2 regions of the Verrucosispora sp. NA02020 genome follow, and region 2 is predicted to be linked to the other one. Evidence: riboswitches for the same ligand, from Rfam matches in the RefSeq annotation. Region 2 holds a riboswitch; the other holds the start of a gene.
The links. Region 2 has a riboswitch for ZMP and ZTP ahead of HUT12_RS18210 (bifunctional 5,10-methylenetetrahydrofolate dehydrogenase/5,10-methenyltetrahydrofolate cyclohydrolase). Riboswitches for the same ligand answer to the same signal wherever they lie in the genome.

Region 1 (13,248 bases), 500 kb from region 2:
GGGCGGTCTTCGTGGTGGAGGAGTGGGGTCACGCGGTGGCCCGGGGTGCCCGGATCTACGGCGAGGTGACCGGGTGGGGCGCGACCCACGACGCCGCGCACACCACCGCCGAGTCCGCCGGGGACCCGGGGCAGTACGCCCGTGCCATGCGGCTGGCCCTGGGGCGGGCCGGGGTGGAACCGGCCGAGGTGGACGTGGTGATCCCCGACGCGCTCGGGGTGCCCCGCTACGACCGGGCCGAGGCCGAGGCGCTGCGGTCGGTCTTCGGCGGACTCGCCCCGCCGGTGACCACCCACAAGTCGCTGACGGGGCGGGCACACCAGGGCGGTTCGGCGCTGGACGTGGCCACCGCGCTGCTCGCCTTCGCGCACGACACGCTGCCCGCGTCGGCCGGCCCGGACACCGTGGCTCCCGGCTGTGACCTGGGCTTCCTGCGGGCGGCCCGGCGTCCGCGCAGCCGGTTGGCGCTGGTCTGCGCCCGAGGGTTCGACGGATTCAACAGCGCGCTGGTGCTGCGCGGCGCGCCACCGAGCGGAACGGAGTAGTGATGACGTCAGGAGAGCGCGGGGACGGGACGGGCCCGCCGCGAGGCCGGGTGGTGTTCCTGGTCCGGGTCCCCGCCGACCGCACCGAGGACTTCCTGCGGGCGTACGAGGCGGTGCGCCATCTGGTCGCCGACGGGGTGCCGGGGCATCTGGTCGACCAGGTGTGCCGCTCGGCGACCGATCCGGAGCAGTGGCTGATCACCAGCGAGTGGGTCAGTCTGGCCGACTTCGAGGCGTGGGAGCGCAGCCCCGAGCACCGTGACCTGGTCCGGCCGATGCGGGAGTGCTTCACCGACGCCCGCTCGTTGCGGTTCCAGGTGTACGCACAGACCCCGGTCCCGGCCTGAGCGGACACCCCGGATCGCACGTTCGGTCACCTGGTGTGTACCGGGAGTGGGCACACGGACCTGATCCTGCCCGCTGAAGGGGGCGTCGACAATCCCGCCAGTCGCCCTTTCTCCTTAAGCCATTTGCATCTGGCAATGCGCGTTGCGGCTGCCGTACGGTTCCCGCAGCACTGGCGAGACACGTTGTTCCCGCGTCGACACAGGACGGTGGCGATTCACATGACGGGCCCGCTGTACCTCCCGACCGAGTCGAGTCGGCCCGTACCCGCCGACCCGTTCGGACGTCCGGTCGGCGAGTGGCGACCGGAGCGGGTTCGCGGTGGCCGTGCCGAGGGCGCGGGCGGGGAGTCGACCCCGCGGCACGTCGGTCCGACGGTGGGAGCGGTCCCGGCCGACGAGTGAGGCCCGCCCGGCCGGAGGTCCCGTCGACGATTACCTCACACCGACGACCGTCCACATCGGCCCGTCGACGTTCGCGTGCCGCCGCCGTGGGAGCGCTTCACCGGCTCCCGCCGTGGTGACGTAACGGTCCACGGCGTACCCGGCCGGGTCGACGAGGGTGGTTCCTCCGATGCCGACGATCCGGGACTCGTTCGGTCTCCGCACACTTCACAATGCCCGAAACCGGGGTCGGTCGTTTGGTCCGCCGACGCTGCCCGAAAGGGCAGAACCCAAGCTCTCCGGCCGTGACGAATCCGCCTGAGGGTTGTGGGCGGCCGGGTATGCCGGGATATTGCTGTGATCAATCCCCCTGATGCCTCACACCGGCCTGCGTGGCCTTGTCGGTGATTGGAGACCGCGTGTCCACACAGGTTCCCGACCGATGCGCCCTGCCGGCGTGCGACCACAGACCGGCGCGGGCGCCGAGGAGTCTGTGGTGACAGGCGGCAGCATCCGCAGTCGGCTCGCCGCCATCATCGCCCTGCCGGTGGCGGCCGTGCTGCTCCTGCTCGGCTACGTGACGGTCGTCGAGGTGTCGTCGTACCAGGCCGTCCGCAAGGCCAGCGAGTCGGTCTCGCTCGCCCTGCAGGTGCAGGACCTGACCCAGGAGTTGCAGGTCGAGCGTGGCATCAGCGCCGCGCTGCTCGGTGGCAACGAGGGCTTCCGCAACGAGGTCGCCCCGGCCCGCGAGCGGGTGGACGAGCGTCGCCGGGCGGTCGAGGAGGCGATCTCCGACGGACCGGTGGCCGACCGGGTCGGCGCGGCACTGCGGGAACTCGACGGACTGGACGTGGTGCGGTCCGCCACCGACAGCGGCAGCGCCGGTCGGGCCGCGACCTTCGACTTCTTCACCGAGCGCATCGCCGCCCTGAACCGCCTCGACTACGACCTGGACCAGGCCGAGGACCCGCAACTGCAACGGCACGTGGCGACCCTGACCGCGTTGAGCCGGATCAAGGAGAGCACCGCCCAGCAGCGCGCGTTCCTCAACGGGGTCTTCTCCGCCGGTGGCTTCGCCGACGGCGAGTTCCTCCAGTTCGCCGAGATGCGCGCGACCCGCGACACGGCGCTGGCCGACTTCGAGGAGCGGGCCACCCCGAGCCAGCGGGCCGCCAACGACTGGGTGCTGGACACCGGCGCCGCCCGGGTGGCCGGCTTCTTCGAGCAGGTCGCGCTCGACTCCGCCGACGGCCGTCGGGTGCAGGTCAACCCGCAGGCGTGGTGGTCGGCCCTGACCACCGTGCTGGACGGCATGCGCCACATGCAGGAGTACGTCGGCGCGGAGATCGAGGCACGGGCCGCGGAACGGCAGGGCGAGTCGACCCAGCGTCTCTTCGTGCTCGGCGCGTTGGTGACGTTCTTCCTCGCCGGTGCGGTGGGTCTGCTGGTGCTCGCCTCCCGGTCGATCACCCGCCCATTGGCGAAGCTGGCCGCCGAGGCGCGTGACCTCGCGGCCAACCGGCTGCCCGCCGCCGTGCGGCAGCTCCAGGACGGCACCGAGGAGAGCGAACCCCGGGCACCGGACCCGGTCCAGGTGCCGGCCCGATCCAGCACCGAGGTCCGCTCGGTGGCCGGTGCCCTCGACCAGGTCCAGGCGGTGGCCTTCCGCCTCGCCACCGAGCAGGCGGTGCTGCGTCGCAGCACCACCGAGTCGCTGGCCAACCTGGGCCGACGCAACCAGAACCTGCTCCGCCGTCAGCTCAGCTTCATCACCAAGCTCGAACGGGAGGAGACCGACCCGGCCGGGCTGGCCAACCTCTTCGAACTGGACCACCTCGCCACCCGCATGCGCCGGAACGCGGAGAGCCTGCTGGTCCTGGTGGGGGCCGGCGGTCCCCGCCAGTGGACCCGCCCACTCGCGATCGCCGACGTGATCCGGGCCGCCATCTCCGAGGTCGAGGAGTACCGGCGGGTGCAGATCCGCCGCATCGACGACGCCTGGGTGGTCGGCGCCAACGTCAGCGCGGTCGCCCACATGCTCGCCGAGCTGGTCGAGAACGGGCTGACCTTCTCGCCGCCGGACTCCGACGTGGAGATCCAGGGCCGGCGCAGCGGGCAGGGCTACCTCGTGGCCATCACCGACCAGGGCATCGGCATGTCGCCGGAGGACATGGCCGAGGCCAACGCCCGCCTGCGTGGCGAGGTCGACTACGTCTCGGCCCCGACCCGCTACCTCGGCCACCACGTGGTCGGTCAACTCGCCCGCGACCTGGGCATCGACGTCCAGCTCGCGCCCTCCCCGGTGACCGGGGTGACCGCCCGGGTGATGCTGCCGGCCACCGTGTTGACCAACCGGAACGCGATCGCCCCGGACGACGGGGCGGACGGGGTCGGCACCACGCAGGCGGCCATCACGGTCACCTCCAGCACCTCCCGGTCCGCCGCCGAACCGGCCGCGCCGCCGGTCCTGCCGTCGGTGCCCGTCGCGCGTCCGACGCCGGCCGTCGGTATCGCCGGGGTCAACCCGCGGACCGCCATCGACGCGCCGCCGTCCACCTCCCACGTCGCCCCCGCCGTGCCGCGCGGGCACGACCGGCCCGTCGCCGGTCGGCCGCCCACCATCGCCGGTGAGGTGTCCGCCGTCGGCCCGGTGGAGGAGCGCACCACCAACGGGCTGCGCAAACGCTTGCCCCGTGAGCGGCGCGTCACGGCGCCCGCACCGGCCGCCGACCCGGTCGCGTCCGCACCGCGTCCGGCCGCCATGGACGACTCGCCGATGGAGATCCGGAACCGGTTGACCGCGCTGCGGGCCGGGACGCTCCGCAGCCAGGGCGACCGGCCGACACCACCGACCCGGTCCAGCGACGACACCACGACCGAGCCTTGGGGGGCCCGTGAAGGTTGACATCCAGAGCGATCCACACCAGTTGAACTGGCTGCTGGCGAACTTCGTCCGGCAGACGGACGGGGTGCGCGACGCGGTCGCCGTCTCGTCCGACGGGTTGCTCATCGCCGTCTCCACCGGACTCAACCGGGGTGCCGGCGACCAGCTCGCCGCGATCGTGTCCAGCATGGCCAGCCTGGCCCGGACCGCCTCCCGCAAGTACGACTTCGACGGCCTCAAACTCATCATGATCGAGATGAGGCGCGGCTTCCTGCTGGTGTCGGCGATCAGCGACGGCAGCTGCCTGGGGGTGCTCGCCGACGGCGACTGCGACCTGGGCCTGGTCGGCTACGAGATCTCGCTGCTGGCCGACCGGTTCGGCACCATGCTGACACCGGCGTTGATCTCCGAGTCGAGACGAGTGCTGCCCCGGTGAGCGGTGCCGGACCGCGGCTGCCCGACCCGCGGATGATCCCGTACTGGAGCGCGGCACCGGCACCGGTCGGCCCGGCTCCCGAGCCGCCGCCGCCCGCACCGGAGTCGTCCGACGCGGAGGCGGTACGCCCGTTCCTGCTCACCGGTGGACGTACCCGCCCGGTCCAGGACGGGCTGCGGGTGGAGACGCTGCTCTCCGCCCAACCGGCGGCACTCTCCGCGCCGCTGCGTTTCGAGGCCCGCCGGATCGTCGAGTTGTGCCAGCGGCCGATCACCGTGGCCGACCTGGCGGTGGCGCTGCGGGTGCCGCTCGGCGTCACCCGGGTGCTGGTGGCAGACCTGCTCAGCGAGGGCTACCTGCGCCGTGAGGAACAGGGCGAGCTCTCCGTCGCCATGATCGAGAGGATCAGGGACCGTGTCCGCGCTCTCTAGCCAGCCGCCCACACCCACCGCGGTCAAGATCGTGGTGAGCGGGGGGTTCGGCGTCGGCAAGACCACCTTCGTCGGTGCGGTGTCGGAGATCGAGCCGCTCGTCACCGAGGCCGACCTGACCGAGGTCTCGGTGGGGGTCGACGACACCTCGGTGGTGGCCGGCAAGACCACCACCACCGTGGCCCTGGACTTCGGCCGGATCAGTCTCGACGAGTCCCTGCTGATGTACCTGTTCGGCACGCCCGGACAGGACCGGTTCGCCTTCCTCTGGGACGACCTGGTGGACGGCGCGCTGGGCGCGGTCGTGCTGATCGACACCCGGCGGATCGAGGACTGCTTCCCGGCCATCGACTACTTCGAGGACCACCACATTCCGTTCCTGCTGGCCGTCAACACGTTCGAGGCGACCCGCCGCTTCGCGCTGGCCGAGGTGCGGGAGGCGCTCGGCGTCGCGGACGACGTGGTGCTGGTGGAGTGCGACGCGCGTCAGCGGGAGTCGGTCAAGCAGGTGCTCGTCGCGCTCACCGAGGTGGTGCTGGCGCAACGCCTCGCGCGGGCCGGCGTCGGTCGCTGACCAGCGGACGGCAGCACCCCTGCGGCACGGCACCCCGGCGGCACCGCAGCCCCTCCGGCACCTCGGCCGGGCGCAACGACGAAGAGGAGAAGAGGCAGCGATGCAGAGATCAGGGTGGACCAGGGCGGTGGCCCTCGCCTGCGTGGCCGCACTGGCACTGACCGGCTGCGCGGCCGACATCCAGCCCCGGATCGCGCCGCCGGGGCCGCCGGAGCGGACCGAGTGCGGCACGCTGACGCTGGCCAACCTGCCGTGGATCGGGTACGAGGCGAACCTCGCGGTGATCGGCTACCTGGCCAAGAACCGGCTCAACTGCACGGTGGTGGTCAAGGACCTCACGGCGGAGGAGGCCTGGGAGGAGGTCGCCGCCGGCAGCACCGACGTCATCCTGGAGAACTGGGGCCGCGAGGGCCTGAAGAAGAAGTACATCGACGAGGAACGCAAGGCCGTCGAGCACGGCATGACCGGCAACCAGGGCGTCGTCGGCTGGTACGTGACGCCGTGGCTGGTCGAGCAGCACCCGAACATCACCAACTGGCGGAACCTCAACGACTACGCCTACCTGTTCCGGACGCCCACCTCCGGCGGTCGGGGTGTCCTGCTCAACGGCGACCCGTCGTACGAGACCAACGACCGGGCGTTGATCCGCAACCTGAAGCTTAACTACACGGTCACCACCGTGGGCAGCGAGGACAAGCTCATCGAGGCGTTCCGGGAGGCGGAGCGCGACCGTCGGCCGGCGATCGGCTACTTCTACGCGCCGCAGTGGTTCCTCGCCGAGGTCGACCTGGTGCACGTCAAGCTGCCGCCCTACACGCCGGGCTGTGACGTGGACCCGGAGAAGGTGGCCTGCGACTACCAGCCCTACGACCTCGACAAGATCGCCAACCGGGAGTTCGCCGAGTCCGGCAACCCGGCCGCCGACCTGGTCAAGAACTTCCAGTGGACCAACGCCCACCAGAACGAGGTGGCCCGCTACCTCACGGTCGACGAGTTGTCCCACGACGAGGCGGCCAAGAAGTGGCTCGACGCCAACCCGGACGTCTGGCAGGACTGGCTGCCCGCCGACTGAGTCGGCCCACCCGGCGGAACGCGTCCCGCTCCGCCGCCGGACACCGGTCGACGGCGTGACCCGGTACCCCGGGCCACGCCGTCGACCGGTCAGCGCGGCGGGTCCCGGGCGGCTAGAGTCCGACCTCGTGCATCCTCCCGAGGTGAGCGTCGCGAGCCCGGCGGACCGGACGCCGGTGGTCGACGCCCTGGTGGCCGCGTTCCGCACGGATCCCGTGGTGCGCTTCTTCTTCCCCGACGACGAGACCTACCCTCGGTCGGCCGCCGTCCTCTTCGGACACCTCTTCGACAAGCAGGTCGTCAAGGGCACCGTCTGGACGGTCGAGCAGGGTGCCGCGACCGCCATCTGGGAGCCGCCGGTGGCCGGCACGGCCGTCCTCGACGACGGCCGCCGCCCGGCCCTGCCCGACGACGTGCTGCGCCGGGTGCACGCCTACGACCAGGCGCTGCGTGCCGTCCTGCCCCACCATCCGCACTGGTACCTGGGCATCCTCGGCACCCACCCGGCCCATGCGGGCCGCCGGTTGGGGCGTGCCGCGATGAGTGCCGGGCTGCGGCGGGCCGCCGAGGCGGGGCTCCCCGCCGTGCTGGAGACCGGCAACCCGGTCAACGTGGAGATCTACCGGCGTGCCGGCTGGGAGTTGGTCGACACGCTGACCGACCCGATCCCGGTCTGGGTGATGCGACGGTAACCCGGGCCCACCCGCTTCACCCGGGCCCACCCGCTTCACCCGGGCCCATCCGGGCCCTCAGCAGGCCCATGCTCCCGCCTCCACCGCAAGATCACGCTCGATCCGGGATCGAGTGGTCATCGTCGCGTTCGGATACCACTCGATCCCGGATCGAGCGTGATCTTCGGTAGGCGGGCGCTTCTCCGGCTGCCGTTGGGAGATCTGTGCCGGTGACCAGCTCGGTGTCATCCGAGCTGTCAGACCTTGGGTGGCGTTGTGTCGAAGGTGCTGCCTGGACGGTGATCGAAGTGCCGCCGTAAGCCCCTGCCGGACGAGTCGGATGGAGGGCGCTGTGCCGATTCATGTGACGGTAGCGTGCCTTCTCCACCTACTATCCGATATGGAGGACGGATTGGTTTCCAGACTGGTCCGGATGGCACTCGTCGTCACCTTGGCACTGGCCGGGGGTGCCGTGGCCGTGGTGTCACCCGCGCAGGCTGCCCCAACGAAGTTCAAGAACTGCACCGCCCTGAACAAGAAGTACCGGCATGGCGTCGGCAAGAAAGGCGCGCGGGACAAGGTTCGCGGCAGGACGAAGCCGGTCACGAACTTCAAGGTTTCGACGGCGATCTACAAGGCGAACACGAAACTCGACCGTGACAAGGACGGCGTCGCCTGCGAGAAGCGATAGCGCCAGGCCGCCGACCGGCACACTCCAGACTCACCACCGGTGATGCCGGTCTGCGACCTCGCCGATCATGGAGTTAGGGCCTTGACTTAAGCCGCTAATCGTGGCATTTCGCCTACCACAACTCCATGATCGGCGGGGACGGGCGGGGCCAGCGGGGACGGGCGGGGGCCGGCGGGGACGGGCGGGGCCAGCGGGGACGGGCGGGGGCCGGCGGGGACGGAGTCAGGCGTCGGGTGGTGCCGTCGTGGCGCGGTGGGCGGCGGCGAGGCGCTTCGGCGCGCGGGCGAACCACGCCTCCGTGATGATCTCGGTCAGTTCGGCCCCGTCGATCCGGTCCAGCCGCACCAGCACCGCCGGGTAGCCGTCGAGGTGCGGCGTCGTCAGGTAGACGGCCGGGTCGTCCGCGAGCAGTGCCTCCTTGACGCCGAGGTCGGCGACCCGTACGCCGAGGATCGGGCCGGTCGGCGCGGACGGTCCGAGCGCGTCGAGGTCGGCTCGGCGCAGCGGGCGCTCCCACACGAACGACTTGTCCCGTACGGTCCAGGCGGGCAGACCGTCGTAGGAGGGGCGCTCACCGGTCTCCGGCAGGCTCAACGCGATCCGACGCACGTCATCCCAACTCGCCACCGCCCGACCATACGCCCCGGCCGGGATCGACGGTGGGCACGCGCCGGTCGCGCCCGGCGTGTCGGAGGCCATTGCCCGGGTTCTTCTCGGCAGCGACACACCGCGTTCGTCGGAAAGCGAACGGTGACCTTCGCCGTATCGTGCTCCTGCGTGGACGGTCATAATGGGCGGCATGGTTGCCTGGGAGTACGCCCTGCTGGTCCGCCGTTACCAGGGACAGGGCCGCAATTTCCATGTGTCGTTCGTCTGGTACGGCCCGGACGGATCGCGTAAGGACGTCACCGCGTACGGCGACACCGCCGTGGCGCACCTCAACCGGTACGGCCGGGAAGGCTGGGAACTGGTCACCGCCGCCGAGGACGTCAACAACGTCCAGGGCAGCACCGAGGTGCACCGATACCACCTCAAGCGTCCACTGAACTGAGCCCACTCCACCGTCGGTCGACCACCGCCCGGGAACGCGTTGACGGCGCGTCCCGGGCGTCGTCACGCTTGTCGACAGATGTCGATGCATGCGCGTCGGCCGGTCTGTTGCAGGGGGTAACCATGCGCAAACGCAGGATCCTGGCGCCGCTGGCGGCGCTCGCCACGGTGGGCGCGGCTCTGGTGGTCGGTGCGGCACCGGCTCAGGCTGATCCGCCCGGCGGCACGCTGCGCGGGGTGTACTACAGCTACGACTTCTGCCGCTCGTACGGCTTCACCGGCGCCGCCGAGGGACGATGGGACTGGTGGTACTGCGAGCAGAGCTACGCCCCGCAGAGCGCCCAGTGGTTCCTCTGGACGTTCGACTACTCCTGATCGTCCCGGTGCGCGTCGGGCCGGTGCACCGGCCCGACGCGCCTGCGTCGTCAGCCCAGGTCGACGTTCGGGTACAGCGGGAATCCGGCCAGCAACTCGCCGGCCTGCCGGCTGACCTTGTCCGCCAGCGCCGGGTCCAGCACGTACTTGGCCTTGGAGGCGGTGCCGTCCGGGTTCGCCCCGGCGCTGGTCTGGCTGAGCACCGTGTGGATCAGCTCGGCGGTGCCGTCCATCTCGGCCGTGCCCAGCCCGCGCGTGGTCAACGCGGGCGTGCCGATCCGGATGCCGGAGGTGTACCAGGCGCCGTTGGCGTCCTGCGGCACCGCGTTGCGGTTGGTCACGATGCCCGAGTCGAGCAGCGCCTGCTCGGCCTGCCGGCCGGTCAGCCCGTAGCCGGTGACGTCGATGAGCACCAGGTGGTTGTCGGTGCCGCCGGTGACCAGCGTGGCACCCCGACGCAGCAGCCCGTCGGCCAGCGCCTGGGCGTTGTCGACGATCCGCTGGGCGTAGTCGGCGAAGTCGGGGCGGCGCGCCTCGGCCAGCGCGACCGCCTTGGCCGCCATCACGTGCGGCAGCGGCCCGCCGAGCACCATCGGGCAGCCCCGGTCCACCTGGTCGGCCAGCTCCGGGCCGCAGAGCACCATGCCGCCGCGCGGGCCGCGCAGTGACTTGTGCGTGGTGGTGGTGACGATGTGCGCGTGCGGCACCGGGTCGAAGTCGCCGGTGAAGACCTTGCCGGCGACCAGACCGGCGAAGTGGGCCATGTCCACCATGAAGGTGGCGCCGACCGAGTCGGCGATCTCCCGCATGATCCGGAAGTTCACCTTGCGCGGGTACGCCGAGTAGCCGGCGACCAGCACCAGCGGCCGGAACTCGCGGGCCGCCTCGGCGACCCTGTCGTAGTCGACCAGCCCGGTGGCCGGGTCGGTGCCGTAGCTGCGCTGGTCGAACATCTTGCCGGAGATGTTCGGCCGGAAGCCGTGGGTGAGGTGGCCGCCGGCGTCCAGCGACATGCCGAGCATCCGCTGGTCGCCCAGCTCCCGGCGGAGCGCGAACCAGTCCTGCTCGGTGAGGTCGTTGACGTGCCGGGCCTGCGCCCGCTTGAGCGCAGGGGACTCCACCCGGTCGGCCAGGATCGCCCAGAACGCCACCAGGTTGGCGTCGATGCCCGAGTGCGGCTGCACGTACGCGTGCGACGCGCCGAACAGCTCCCGGGCGTGCTCGGCGGCGAGCGCCTCGACCGTGTCGACGTTCTGGCAGCCGGCGTAGAACCGGCGCCCCACCGTGCCCTCGGCGTACTTGTCGCTGAACCAGTTGCCCATCGCCAGCAGGGTGGCCGGCGAGGCGTAGTTCTCGCTGGCGATCAGCTTGAGCGACTCGCGCTGGTCGACCAGTTCCGCCCCGATGGCGTCGGCCACCCGGGGCTCGACGGCGCGGATGACCTCCAGCGCGCTGCGGAAAGCGGCGGATTCGGCGTTCGGCGGCATGCGACCTCCTGGTGACGTGCGGAAGGCCCAGGCGCTCGGCGTGCGTCCTCATGACGGGGCCGCTTCCCGATGGTGCTCCATCTCGACGCGCCAGTCACGGCCCCCGCCGATCCTAGCGGGTGGGCTCTCCGGCCCCGCGCACACCGGGTCGGACCCGTCCCGACCGGCCCCGCGAGGTCGCCACCGCGCCGGCCGTACGCGTCGTACGCTCGGCAGATGGCGACCTCGGCCGAGGAGATCCAGGTGGGGCGGCGGACGGTGCGCGTCTCCAGCCCGGACAAGCCGTACTTCCCGGAGCGCGGGCTGACCAAGCTCGACGTGGTGCGCTACTTCCTCGCCGTCGGCGACGGCATCCTGCGCGCGCTCAAGGACCGGCCGACCATGCTCGAACGCTGGCCGCGCGGCGTGTTCGAGGGGGCGACGATCGCCACCCGGCAGGACAACCGGGGCGACGCCTTCTATCAGAAGCGCGTGCCGGCGGGCGCGCCCGACTGGGTGGGCACCGCCCACATCACGTTCCCCAGCGGGCGCAGCGCCGACGAGGTCGCGCCGGGGGAACTGGCGGTGGTGATCTGGGCGGTCAACCTGGGCACACTGCGGTTCCACCCGTGGCCGGTGAACCGGGCCGACGTCGAGCGGCCGGACCAGCTCCGGATCGACCTGGACCCGCTGCCCGGGGTGGGGTTCGACCAGGTCGTCCCGGTGGCGCACGAGGTGCGTGGCTTCCTCGACGAGCTGGGCCTGACCGGGTTTCCGAAGACCACCGGCGGGCGCGGCCTGCACGTGTACGTCCCGATCGAGCCCCGGTGGAGCTTCGGCGACTGCCGTCGGGCGGTGCTGGCGCTCGGCGGCGAGATGCGGCGGCGCCGGCCGGACCTGGTCACCACCACCTGGTGGCGTGACCAGCGGGACCGACCGGTCTTCGTCGACTACAACCAGATGGCCCGGGACCACACGATGACCTCGGCGTACTCGATCCGGCCGACGCCTGCGGCGCTGGTCTCCGCCCCGCTGGACTGGGCCGAGCTGGACGACGTACGGCCGGGGGACTTCGACGTGACCACCATGCCCGCCCGGTTCGCGGAGCGGGGCGACCCGCACGCCGGTCTGGACGGGCCACGGTTCTCGCTGGACCCGCTGCTGGAGCTGGCCGACCGGGAGGGGCTGGCCGCGCCGCCGGAACGCTGAGCGGCGGTCAGGCCCACGGGCTGCGGACGCCGTCGTACTCCTCGAAGACCAGCCAGCTCCGGGTGGACAGCACCCCGGAGATGCGCTGGACCCGGTCCAGCACCACGTCCCGCAGGGTGGCGTTGTCCGGTGCCCGGACCAGGGCGAGTACGTCGTGTTCGCCGCTGAGCAGCGCCACGTGCTCGACGTAGCGCACCCGGGCCAGCTCCGCCGACACCTCCCGCCAGGTGTTCTGCTGGATGGTCAGGGCGATGTACGCCGAGGTGCCCAACCCGGCCGGCTCCGGCGCGACCCGGGCGGCGAACCCGGTGACCACCCCGTCGCGCAGCAGTCGCTCCATGCGCGCGTACGCGTTGGTGCGGGACACGTGCACCCGCTCGGCGAGCGTCCGGACGGAGATCCGCCCGTCCCGGGTCAGTTCGTCCAGGATCCGCCGGTCCACCTCGTCCAACCCTGGTGCCGTTCGTCCCGTGCCACCCCGCAGGGGCACTGTGTCAGCGGTCTCCTGGCTCACCCGAGCCTCCCATCAGTGCCATACATCCCGCCTTCACCGGCCATCTTGAGTCAATCATCCGACCAAAGGAGCATAGGTCCACCACACGTCCAGGAGGTTCCGCCGTGACGACCACCCCTCAGGCGGCCCGCAGGGCAACCCCGCGGAAGCGCCGGTCGGCCACCCCGACCGCGCCCGACCCGGCCGCTGCCCTGCTTCCCCAGGCCGATCCGGTCCGGCTGCTCAATCCGGACGGCACCCTGCTGCCGTCCCGGGCCGACTATCCCGAGCCACCCGTGGCGACACTGCGCGAGATGTACCGCCGGATGGTCGTCGGCCGCCGGTTCGACGCGCAGGCCACCGCACTGACCAAGCAGGGCCGCCTCGCGGTCTACCCGTCCTCGCGAGGGCAGGAGGCGTGCCAGGTCGGCGGGGTCCTCGCGCTGCGCGAGGACGACTGGGTCTTCCCGACCTACCGCGAGTCGATGGCGCTGACCGCGCGGGGCATCGACCCGGTCGAGGTCCTCACCCTGCTGCGCGGCGACTGGCACTGCGGGTACGACCCGGCCGTGCGCCGCACCGCGCCGCAGTGCACCCCGCTCGCCACCCAGTGCGTGCACGCCG
Region 2 (9,762 bases):
CGCCGAGTGCGGCGAGCAGGGGTGTGGCCCAGGCGGCGAGGTCGTGTTGGCGTTGGGCGATCTGGTGTTGCAGGGCGGGGTGGTGGGCGGCTTCGGCGAAGATCGCGAGGCGGGCGAGGGTGAGGGCGCGGTGGGTGGTGGTGAGGTCGTGGGCGAGGGCGCCGAGGGCGGTGGTGAAGGTGTCGGGGTCGATGTGGTCGAGGGTGCCGGCGAGGTGGTTCCAGCCGGTGGTTTCGAGGTCGAGGATGCGGGTGAGGACGCCGGCGATGAGGGCTTCGCGGGTGCGGTAGCGGTTGGAGGTGGAGCCGGTGGGGAGTTCGGCCTGGTCGTCGACGGCGCGGTGGGTGAGATGGCGGGGGCCGCGGGTGCCGAGGACGGCGATGGCGGCGTCGAGGAGGCGTTGTTGGCGGGCGTCCACGGAGGTGAGACTACAGCAGTAGTGGCTGCGACTACATCTGTAGTACGGTCGGGTGATGCGAGGATCAGCGGCTGTCATCGGAGGCGGCGTGGGTGGGCTGGCGGTGGCGGTGGGACTGCTGCGCGCCGGGTGGACGGTGTCGGTGTTCGAGCGGGCGGCGGGGCTGCCCGGGACGGGTACCGGGTTGGGGATCTGGCCGTCGGCGTTGCGGGCGTTGGATCGGCTCGGTGTGGGTGCGCTCGCGCGGGAACGGGGTCGGGAGCAGCCGGACGGGGCGATGCGTCGCCCGGACGGGACGGTGATCGCCCGGTTGGACGTGGGGCGGATCCGTCGGCGGCACGGTGAGGGGGTGCTGCTGCTGTCCCGGCCGGCGTTGCTGGGTCTGTTGGCGGAGGCGTTGCCGGCGGGCACGGTGCGTTTCGGGGCGCCGGTGGCGGGTCCGGCCGAGCTGGGTGACGGGTACGACGTGGTGGTGGGCGCGGACGGGATCCGCAGCGCGACCCGGGTGGCGATGTTCGGTGATCGGTTCCCGCTGCGGTACTCGGGGGTGACGGCGTGGCGTGGCACGGTGCCGTTGGAGGTGGCCTCCGGTGGGGAGACGTGGGGTCCGGGGCGCAAGTTCGGGGTGACGCCGCAGGGTCCCGGGGTGGCGAACTGGTACGCGGCGGTGGCGGCGCCGGAGGGTTTCCGGCCGCCGGAGGGTGATCTGGCGGCGTTGCGGGGGTGGTTCGGTGACTGGCACGACCCGGTGCCGGCGGTGCTGGATCGCGTCGACGTGGCCGGGATGTTGCATCACGACGTGCACTATCTGTCGCCGGTGCCGACGTACGTGCGGGGGCGGTGGGTGTTGCTGGGCGACGCGGCGCACGCGATGACGCCGGATCTGGGGCAGGGTGCCTGTCAGGCGTTGATCGACGCGGTGGCGTTGTCGGAGGCGTTGGCGGTGGAGTCGGACGTGTCGGCGGCGTTGGCCCGCTACGACGGGGTGCGGCGGGTGCCGACGCAGCGGATGGCGGCGATGGCGGTGCGGGCGGGACGGTTGGCGCAGGTGCGGCGGTTCACCGGGGTGCGGGACGTGGCGTTGCGGTGGGCGTTGGCGTTCGGTCCCCCGGGCTGACGGTGGTGGTCGCGGCGTCGGGTGTGGAAGGCTACGGGTGACGCGACTGGCGGCACCGGGGATGGATAGGACCATCGGGGAGCTCGTCGTGGGGGTCGTCCGCCTGGGCCTCCACGATCGAGGTGAGCCATGTCCACGACGTCGACGACGGCCCGGTTGTTGCCTGGTGGGCCGGTGGCGGAGCAGGTTCTGGTCGAGGTGGCCGAGGGTGTGGCGGCGTTGCGGGCGGCGGGGGTGACTCCGGCGTTGGCGACGGTGCTGGTGGGTGACGACAAGGCGAGCGCCGGTTACATCCGGATCAAGCAGCGGCAGGCGGCGGAGTTGGGCTTCGCGTCGCCGCACGTGCGGTTGCCGGGGTCGGCGTCGCAGGCGGATCTGCACGCGGTGGTGGCGGATCTGAACGCGGACCGGGGTGTGCACGGGGTGGTGGTGCAGCATCCGGTGCCGGGTGGGTTGGACTACGACCGGGCGTTGCAGGTGCTGGACCCGGAGAAGGACGTGGACGGGATGCATCCGGTGAACGTGGGGCGGTTGGCGCTCGGGCTGCCGGGGCCGGTGCCGTGTACGCCGGCGGGTGTGGAGGCGTTGTTGGCGTTCCACGGGGTGCCGGTGGCGGGTCGGGAGGTGGTGGTGTTGGGGCGCGGGGCGACGTTGGGGCGTCCGTTGGCGCTGTTGTTGGCGCAGAAGCGGCCGACGGCGAACGCGGCGGTGACGGTGGTGCACACGGGGGTGCCGGACTGGCCTCGGTATACGCGGCGGGCGGAGATCCTGGTGGCGGCGGCGGGGGTGCCCGGGATCGTGCGGCCGGATCATGTGCGGCCGGGTGCGGTGGTGGTGGGTGGTGGGGTGCGGTATGCGGGGCGCCGGTTGTTGCCGGATGTGGATCCGTCGTGTGGGCGGGTGGCGGGGGCGATCACGCCGCGGGTCGGTGGGGTGGGTCCGGTGACGGTGGCGATGCTGTTCCGTAACGCGGTGCGGGCGGCGGCGAGGTCAGCCGAGGTCGACCAGGAGGGGTCGGTGGTCGGAGATGGTGGCCAGCGGGGTCTGCACGGCGGTGACCGGTGGTAGGCGGTGCAGGTCCTGTCGGTCGGCGAGGATGTGGTCGAGTTGGACGCGGGGTTGCCCGGCGGGGTAGGTGGGGCGGCGGCCCAGGGGGTGCCAGCGGGACACCAGGCGGGTGGCCCAGGTGGGCAGGTTGAGGTCGCCGAGCAGGATGCGGGGTGCGGGCAGGGCGCGTAGGACGCGGACGGCCTGGCGGAGTTGGCGGATGTTCCAGCCGGGCACGAAGGACAGGTGGGTGGCGGCGACGGTGAGGGGCCCGTGCGGGGTGTCCAGGACGGCGGCGAGGACGACGCGGGGTTCGTCGTGCAGCAGGATGAGGCCGCCGCGGGGGCCGGGTGCGTAGACCGGGGACCGTACGGGTGCCGGGCGTAGGCGGGTGACGTGCCAGCTGCTGACGGGGTGGCGGGAGATCAGGCCGACGCCGTAGCAGGGTTCGCCGTGGCCGTCGCCGTCGTGGGTGAGGGGGCGGAACGCTTCGCCGGGGGTGCCGACGACGGCGGCGGCGAAGCGGTGTTCGGTGGCGCCGAGGGCCTGGGCGGCGATGGCGGTGAGGTCGTGGTTGCCGCTGCGGGACTGGTCGCGGTCGACTTCCTGGAGGGCGAGGACGTCGGCGTCGAGGGCGGTGACGGCGGCGGCGAGGCGGGCGGGGTCGACGAGGCCGTCGGTCAGGGACCGGCCGTGCAGCAGGTTGAACGTGGCCAGGCGCACCGTGTCACCTTATCGACGCCGTGGCACAGTTGCCCGATGCTGCGGGTGTTGTTCTGTTCGGTGCTGGTGTTCGTGGCGGTGGGTGCGGTCGGGGTGTGGTTGCGGCGGCGTCGGGGCCGGTGAGGCTGGCCACAGGTGGCGGCGTCGGTCGTCTCGGGGTGGGAAGAATGCCGCCGTGGATCTGGATCCGTCGACTGTCGCGCTGCTGCTGACCGCTGCCGTGTTGGCCGGTTGGGTGGACGCGGTGGTGGGTGGCGGCGGGTTGTTGTTGTTGCCGGCGTTGTTGGTGGCGGCGCCGGGGATGCCGCCGGCGACGGCGTTGGGCACGAACAAGTTGGCGGCGATCGCGGGGACGTCGGCGGCGGCGGTGACGTATGCGCGGCGTACTCGTGTCGACTGGGCGGTGGTGGGGCCGGCGGCGGTTCTGGCGGTGTTGTGCGCGGGGGTGGGTGCGGCGTTGGCGGGGGCGGTGCCGCCGTCGGCGTACCGGCCGGTGGTGTTGGTGGTGTTGGTGGCGGTGGCGGTGTTCGTGGTGGCGCGGCCGAGGTTGGGGGTGTCGGCGTCGCCGGGGCGGCGTACCCGGGTGCGGGTCGTGGTGGCGGTGCTGGTGGCGGGGGTGGGTATCGCGTTGTACGACGGGTTGATCGGGCCGGGTACGGGCACGTTCCTGGTGGTGGCGTTCACGGCCCTGGTGGGGGCGGATTTTCTGCACGGGTCGGCGATGGCGAAGGTGGTGAACGCGGGGACGAACGCGGGGGCGTTGGCGGTGTTCGCGGTGACGGGGCATGTGTGGTGGCTGTTGGGTGCGGCGATGGCGGTGTGCAACGTCGTGGGCGCGATGGTGGGTGCGCGGATGGCGTTGCGGCGGGGTGCGGGGTTCGTGCGGGGGGTGTTGTTGCTGGTGGTGGTGGCGTTGGTGGCGAAGTTGGGCTACGACCAGTGGCGGGCGGGGTGAGCGGCGCGACGCGGCGCGTGTGATCATCGGCGGGTGTCGGTGCGCGCGGAACACGACCGGGCCGTCCTGGCGGGTCTGTTGGGGCGGGATCCTCGGCTGCACGCGTACGAGTTGGGTGATCTGGACGATTTCTTCTGGCCGTACACGTCGTGGTTTCGGCGTGGGGACGCGGTGGTGTTGCTGTATCACGGTGCGGTGTCGCCGACGTTGGTGGCGTTGACGCGGCCGGGCGGGGTGGCGGCGGTGTCGGCGTTGCTGGGTGAGGTGGTGCCGGTGTTGCCGGCCCGGTTGGAGGCGCACCTGTCCCCCGGTGTGGAGGTGGCGTTGGCGGGGGCGTTCGAGGTGACGTCGTCGGGGACGCATCTGAAGATGGCGTGGACGGATCCTTCCCGCGCGGTGGGGGTGTCGCCGGCGGGGGTGGTGTTGGGGCGGGCGGATCTGCCTCGGCTGCGGGAGTTGTACGCGGTCGCGTATCCGGGGAACTGGTTCGACGCGCGGATGGTGGACACCGGCCGGTACGTGGGGGTCAGTGACGGTGAGCTGTTGGTGGCGGTGGCGGGGGTGCATGTCTTCTCCCCCACGTATCGGGTCGCGGCGATCGGGAACGTGACGACGCGGCCGGGGTGGCGGGGTCGGGGGTTGGCGGCGGCGGTGGTGACGCGGCTGTGCGAGGTGTTACGGGCCGACGTGGACCATGTGACGTTGAACGTGAAGGCCGACAACGGGGCGGCGGTGCGGTTGTACGGGCGGTTGGGGTTCACCCGGGTGGCCGAGTACGGCGAGTTCCGGCTGCGCGCCGGTGGCCGCTGATTGTCGGTGGCGGTGGTGCCCGGTGGCCGGGATGATGACGCGCGTGTCTCAGGTGATTCTGCGTACCGCGCGGTTGGTGTTGGCGCCGTTGGCGGATGTGCATCTGCCTGATGAGGTGGCGTTGGACGCCGACGCGGAGGTGATGCGGTTCCTGGGGCCGGTGCGGTCGGCGGCGGAGGTGGCGCGGTGGCACCGGGAGCGGTTGGCGGTGGCGCGGCGGTCGCCGGGGTTGGGGTTCTGGGCGGGGTCGGTGGACGGTGAGTTCGTCGGGTGGTGGCTGTTGGAGCCGCCGTCGCGGGCCGATCAGGGGCCGGTGACGGGTCAGGCCGAGTTGGGGTACCGGTTGGCGCGGCGGTTCTGGCGTCGGGGTCTGGCGTCGGAGGGGGCCCGGGAGTTGATTCGGTACGGTTTCGCCGACCTGGGGTTGTCGCGGATCTTCGCCGAGACGATGGCGGTCAACGTGGGGTCGCGGGCGACGATGGCGGCGGTGGGGATGCGTCACGTGCGGACGTTGCACCTGCCGTGGCCGGATCCGTTGCCGGGTGCGCAGGCCGGTGAGGTGGAGTATGCGATCACCCGGGACGAGTGGGTGGCGGGTGGGTCAGGCGCGGCGGGGTGAGTCGAAGCGGCCGGCGCGGATCTCCCGCAGGGCGCGGCGGCGGACGTCGCCGCGCAGGGTGTCGACGTAGAGGCGGCCGGCGAGGTGGTCGGTCTCGTGTTGCAGGGCGCGGGCGAGGAATCCGCTGCCGGCGATGGTGAGGGGTTCGCCGTGCTGGTCGTAGCCGTGTGCGGTGGCGTGCAGGGCGCGGGGGGTCGGGAAGTACAGGCCGGGGATGGACAGGCAGCCCTCGTCGTCGTCCTGTAGGTCGTCGGAGAGTTCGAGGGTGGGGTTGATCATGTGGCCGCGGTGGCCGTCGGCGTCGTAGACGAACACCTGGGCGTTGACGCCGATCTGGGGTGCGGCGACGCCGGCGCGGCCGGGTGCGCCGAGCAGGGTGTCCATCAGGTCGGTGACCAGGGCGCGTAGGTCGGCGTCGAAGCTGGTGACGGGTTCGCTGGGGGTGCGTAGCACCGGGTCGCCGATGATTCGGATGTCCCGCATGGTCATGTCGGCAAGGTTATCGGTCGGTGGTGCCGGTGGTGGGGCGGCCGGGGCGGTCGGGTCGGGGCGGGTCGAGGGTGGCGCGGACCGGGGCGGTCTTGGCGGCGGCTTCGGCGACTTCGGCGTGCGGGTCGCTGTCCCAGGTGATGCCGCCGCCGGCCCAGACGTGCAGGGCGTGGCGGTCGGTGGCGGCGGTGCGGATGGTCAGGCCGAGGTCGAGGTGGTCGGGGCCGATCCAGCCGAGGGCGCCCATGCCGGCGCCGCGGCCGACGGGTTCGAGGGCGGCGATGTGGTGCAGGGCGGCGAGTTTGGGGGCGCCGGTGACGGAGCCGCCGGGGCAGACGGCGCGGAGCAGGTCGGCCAGGCCGAGTCCGTCGGCGACGTCGGCGCGGACGGTGGATTCGGCCTGCCACAGGTCGCACCAGCGGCGTACGGCGAACAGGTCGTCGACGCGGACGGTGCCGGTGCGGGCGACGCGGGCCAGGTCGTTGCGTTCCAGGTCGACGATCATGATGTGTTCGGCGCGTTCCTTGGCGGAGGTGAGCAGGTCGGCGCGGCCGGCGGCGGTGGCGGGGCGGGTGCCTTTGATAGGGCGGGTGGTCAGGGTGCCGGCGCGGACCTCGACGAGGGTTTCGGGGCTGGCGCAGCCGATGGCCCAGCCGTCGCCGGTGAGGACGCCGCCGTAGCGGGCGCCGGGGAGGCGGCCGAGGCGGGCCAGGGCGGGCCGGGGGTCGCCGCGGTAGGGGGCGGCGGCGTGGCCGACGACGTTGACCTGGTAGACGTCGCCGTGGCCGATGGCGGTGCGGACGGCGCGGACGGCGTCGGCGTGTTCCTCGGGGGTCCAGCTCTCGGTCCACGGGCCGCGCCACCACGTCCCGCTGGTGGTGGGGGTGGTGGGGGTGTCGGTGTGGCCGTAGACGACGACGGCGATCTCGGGCAGGTCGGCGGGGTTGGCGGCGCCGGGGGTGCCGCCGGCGAGCAGGGCGCCGGCGGCGGCGGAGACGTAGAGGGCGGCGCCGCAGACGGGGTCGTCGGGGTGGTGGGGGCGGGTGGGGCGGGCCAGGTCGTGTCGGGGCAGGCCGTGGGCGGCGAGGAAGTCCTCGACGGCGGTGGCGGGGTCGCCGCCGTCGGTGGGGTGCCACTGCCAGCGGGCGCGTTCGACGCGGCGGCCCCGGCAGGGTGGGGGCGCGGCCGGGGGGTCGTACGGTGACGGATCGACCACCGTCTGTGGGAGCGCTTCCACAACGTCTGGTTGGTGGTGGCTCATCCGTTCAGCGGATTTCCCACGGACCACGCACACTTCCGCTCGATGCACCATGCGTTTGCTTGGTACTGTGCGTCACTGGTCATGTGAACCATGACACAGTGCCCCCACAGTCCGGAGAACCCGATGTGCCAGCACCAACCCACCTGTCCCTCCGCCGAAGCCACCGACCGGGAAGCTGCCAAGGTCATCGCCTGCTTCCGTGAACAGGGCTGGAGCCTGCTCTGCAACGGCGTCATCGTTTTCGAGGACACCGGCGAGCTGCTGCCCGACGGCAGCAGCATCGCACCGCACCGCGGCCCCGCCCGACACGCCCTCGCCGCCTGACCTGGTCACGATCCGTCACGACTCTTCCCGCGTCGACCCAGGCTAGTCCCCACCAGGGGGGCCGTCACGACCAGGTCGACGCGACGCCGGGGCGGCAGCGACCGCCCCGGCGCGGCTGCCGTCAGCTCTCGTACGCCTGCGGCGACGGACATGAGCAGACCAGATTCCGGTCGCCGTACCCGCCGTCGACCCGACGCACCGGCGGCCAGTACTTCCCCGCCCGGTCCACGCCGCCCGGGTAGCCGGCCACCGACCTCGGGTACGCGTGCGGCCACTCGTCACCGGCCACCATCGCCGCCGTGTGCGGCGCGTTCGCCAGGGGGTTGTCCCCGGCCGGCCAGCGTCCCGCCGCCACCTCGTCGATCTCCGCCCGGATGGCGATCATCGCGTCGCAGAACCGGTCCAGCTCGGCCAGGTCCTCGCTCTCGGTCGGCTCCACCATCAGCGTCCCCGCCACCGGGAACGACATCGTCGGCGCGTGGAACCCGTAGTCGATCAACCGCTTGGCCACGTCGTCGACACTCACACCGGTCGTCTTCGTCAACGGCCGCAGGTCCAGGATGCACTCGTGGGCCACCAGGCCCTTGTTGCCCGCGTACAGCACCGGGAAGTGCTCCCGCAGCCGCACCGCCACGTAGTTGGCCGCCAGCACCGCCACCCCGGTGGCGCGGGCCAGCCCGTCGGCACCCATCATCCGCAGGTACACCCACGGGATCGGCAGGATGCCCGCCGACCCGTACCGGGCCGCCGAGATCGCCGGCCGCCCGTCCACCGGCGCGCCACCGGGGTCACCGGGCAGGAACGGCGCCAGGTGCGCGCGCACCGCCACCGGACCCACCCCGGGGCCACCGCCGCCGTGCGGGATGCAGAACGTCTTGTGCAGGTTCAGGTGCGACACGTCGGCCCCGAACCGGCCCGGCTTGGCGAACCCGACCAGCGCGTTGAGGTTCGCGCCGTCGACGTACACCTGACCGCCGGCGTCGTGCACCTTCGCGCACAGCGACGCGATGCCCGTCTCGTACACGCCGTGCGTCGACGGGTACGTCACCATGATCGCCGCCAGGGCGTCCCGGTGCCGGTCGATCTTGGCGTCCAGGTCGACCAGGTCGACGTTGCCGTCGTCGTCGCAGCCGACCACCACCACCCGCATCCCGGCCATCACCGCGCTCGCGGCGTTCGTGCCGTGCGCCGACGACGGGATCAGACACACGTCCCGGTGCCCCTCACCCCGGTCACGGTGGTACGCGCGGATCGCCAGCAGCCCGGCCAACTCCCCCTGCGACCCGGCGTTGGGCTGCACACTGACCGCGTCGTAGCCGGTCACCTCGGCCAGCCACCCCTCCAACTGGCCGATCATCTCCCGGTAGCCGGCGGTCTGCTCCGCCGGGGCGAACGGGTGGATGTGGGCGAACTCCGCCCAGCTCACCGGCTCCATCTCGGTGGTGGCGTTGAGTTTCATCGTGCACGACCCCAGCGGGATCATGCCCCGGTCCAGCGCGTAGTCGAAGTCGGCCAGCCGCCGCAGGTACCGCAGCATCGCCGTCTCCGAGTGGTGCGACCGGAACACCGGGTGGGTGAGGACCTCGTCGGTACGCCGCAACGCGTCCGGTAGCGCCGCCGTCACCGCGCCGTCGACACCGTCGACGCCGAACGCCGCCCACACCGCCGCCACGTGCTCCCGCGTGGTGGTCTCGTCGCACGAGATCCCCACCCGGTCGTCGTCGACCAGCCGCAGGTTCACCCCGCGCGCCGCCGCGTCGGCCACCACCTGAGCGGCGCGCCCCGGCACCGTCGCCGTGACCGTGTCGAAGAACGGCACGTCGGCCACGTCCACACCACCGGCCCGCAGGCCCGCGGCCAGCCGCACCGCCGTCTCGTGGGTGCGCGTCGCGATCGCCCGCAACCCGTCCGGACCGTGGTAGACGGCGTACATGCCGGCCATCACCGCCAGCAGCACCTGCGCGGTGCAGATGTTGCTGGTCGCCTTCTCCCGCCGGAT

Region 1: another riboswitch for ZMP and ZTP. It lies ahead of HUT12_RS20525 (glycine hydroxymethyltransferase); the one in region 2 lies ahead of HUT12_RS18210 (bifunctional 5,10-methylenetetrahydrofolate dehydrogenase/5,10-methenyltetrahydrofolate cyclohydrolase).

What each region holds. Positions count from the first base shown of each region.
Region 1 covers NZ_CP054923.1:4,701,192-4,714,439, reverse strand. Annotated here, with positions in the region: gene HUT12_RS20590 (beta-ketoacyl synthase N-terminal-like domain-containing protein) at 1-545, shown strand, start outside; gene HUT12_RS20585 (antibiotic biosynthesis monooxygenase) at 548-892, shown strand; gene HUT12_RS20580 (hypothetical protein) at 1,112-1,294, shown strand; gene HUT12_RS20575 (nitrate- and nitrite sensing domain-containing protein) at 1,770-4,178, shown strand; gene HUT12_RS20570 (roadblock/LC7 domain-containing protein) at 4,168-4,593, shown strand; gene HUT12_RS20565 (DUF742 domain-containing protein) at 4,590-5,024, shown strand; gene HUT12_RS20560 (ATP/GTP-binding protein) at 5,008-5,598, shown strand; gene HUT12_RS20555 (glycine betaine ABC transporter substrate-binding protein) at 5,699-6,670, shown strand; gene HUT12_RS20550 (GNAT family N-acetyltransferase) at 6,798-7,361, shown strand; gene HUT12_RS20545 (excalibur calcium-binding domain-containing protein) at 7,774-8,031, shown strand; gene HUT12_RS20540 (MmcQ/YjbR family DNA-binding protein) at 8,254-8,658, opposite strand; gene HUT12_RS20535 (hypothetical protein) at 8,822-9,082, shown strand; gene HUT12_RS20530 (hypothetical protein) at 9,205-9,456, shown strand; gene HUT12_RS20525 (glycine hydroxymethyltransferase) at 9,507-10,943, opposite strand; ZMP/ZTP riboswitch at 10,962-11,051, opposite strand; gene HUT12_RS20520 (DNA polymerase domain-containing protein) at 11,160-12,131, shown strand; gene HUT12_RS20515 (Lrp/AsnC family transcriptional regulator) at 12,139-12,573, opposite strand; gene pdhA (pyruvate dehydrogenase (acetyl-transferring) E1 component subunit alpha) at 12,750-13,248, shown strand, end outside.
Region 2 covers NZ_CP054923.1:4,206,675-4,216,436, forward strand. Annotated here, with positions in the region: gene HUT12_RS18200 (TetR/AcrR family transcriptional regulator) at 1-418, opposite strand, end outside; gene HUT12_RS18205 (FAD-dependent monooxygenase) at 474-1,535, shown strand; ZMP/ZTP riboswitch at 1,568-1,651, shown strand; gene HUT12_RS18210 (bifunctional 5,10-methylenetetrahydrofolate dehydrogenase/5,10-methenyltetrahydrofolate cyclohydrolase) at 1,665-2,603, shown strand; gene HUT12_RS18215 (endonuclease/exonuclease/phosphatase family protein) at 2,526-3,305, opposite strand; gene HUT12_RS18220 (TSUP family transporter) at 3,481-4,260, shown strand; gene HUT12_RS18225 (GNAT family N-acetyltransferase) at 4,294-5,070, shown strand; gene HUT12_RS18230 (GNAT family N-acetyltransferase) at 5,105-5,689, shown strand; gene def (peptide deformylase) at 5,672-6,178, opposite strand; gene HUT12_RS18240 (chorismate-binding protein) at 6,189-7,466, opposite strand; gene HUT12_RS18245 (DUF5999 family protein) at 7,563-7,763, shown strand; gene gcvP (aminomethyl-transferring glycine dehydrogenase) at 7,885-9,762, opposite strand, start outside.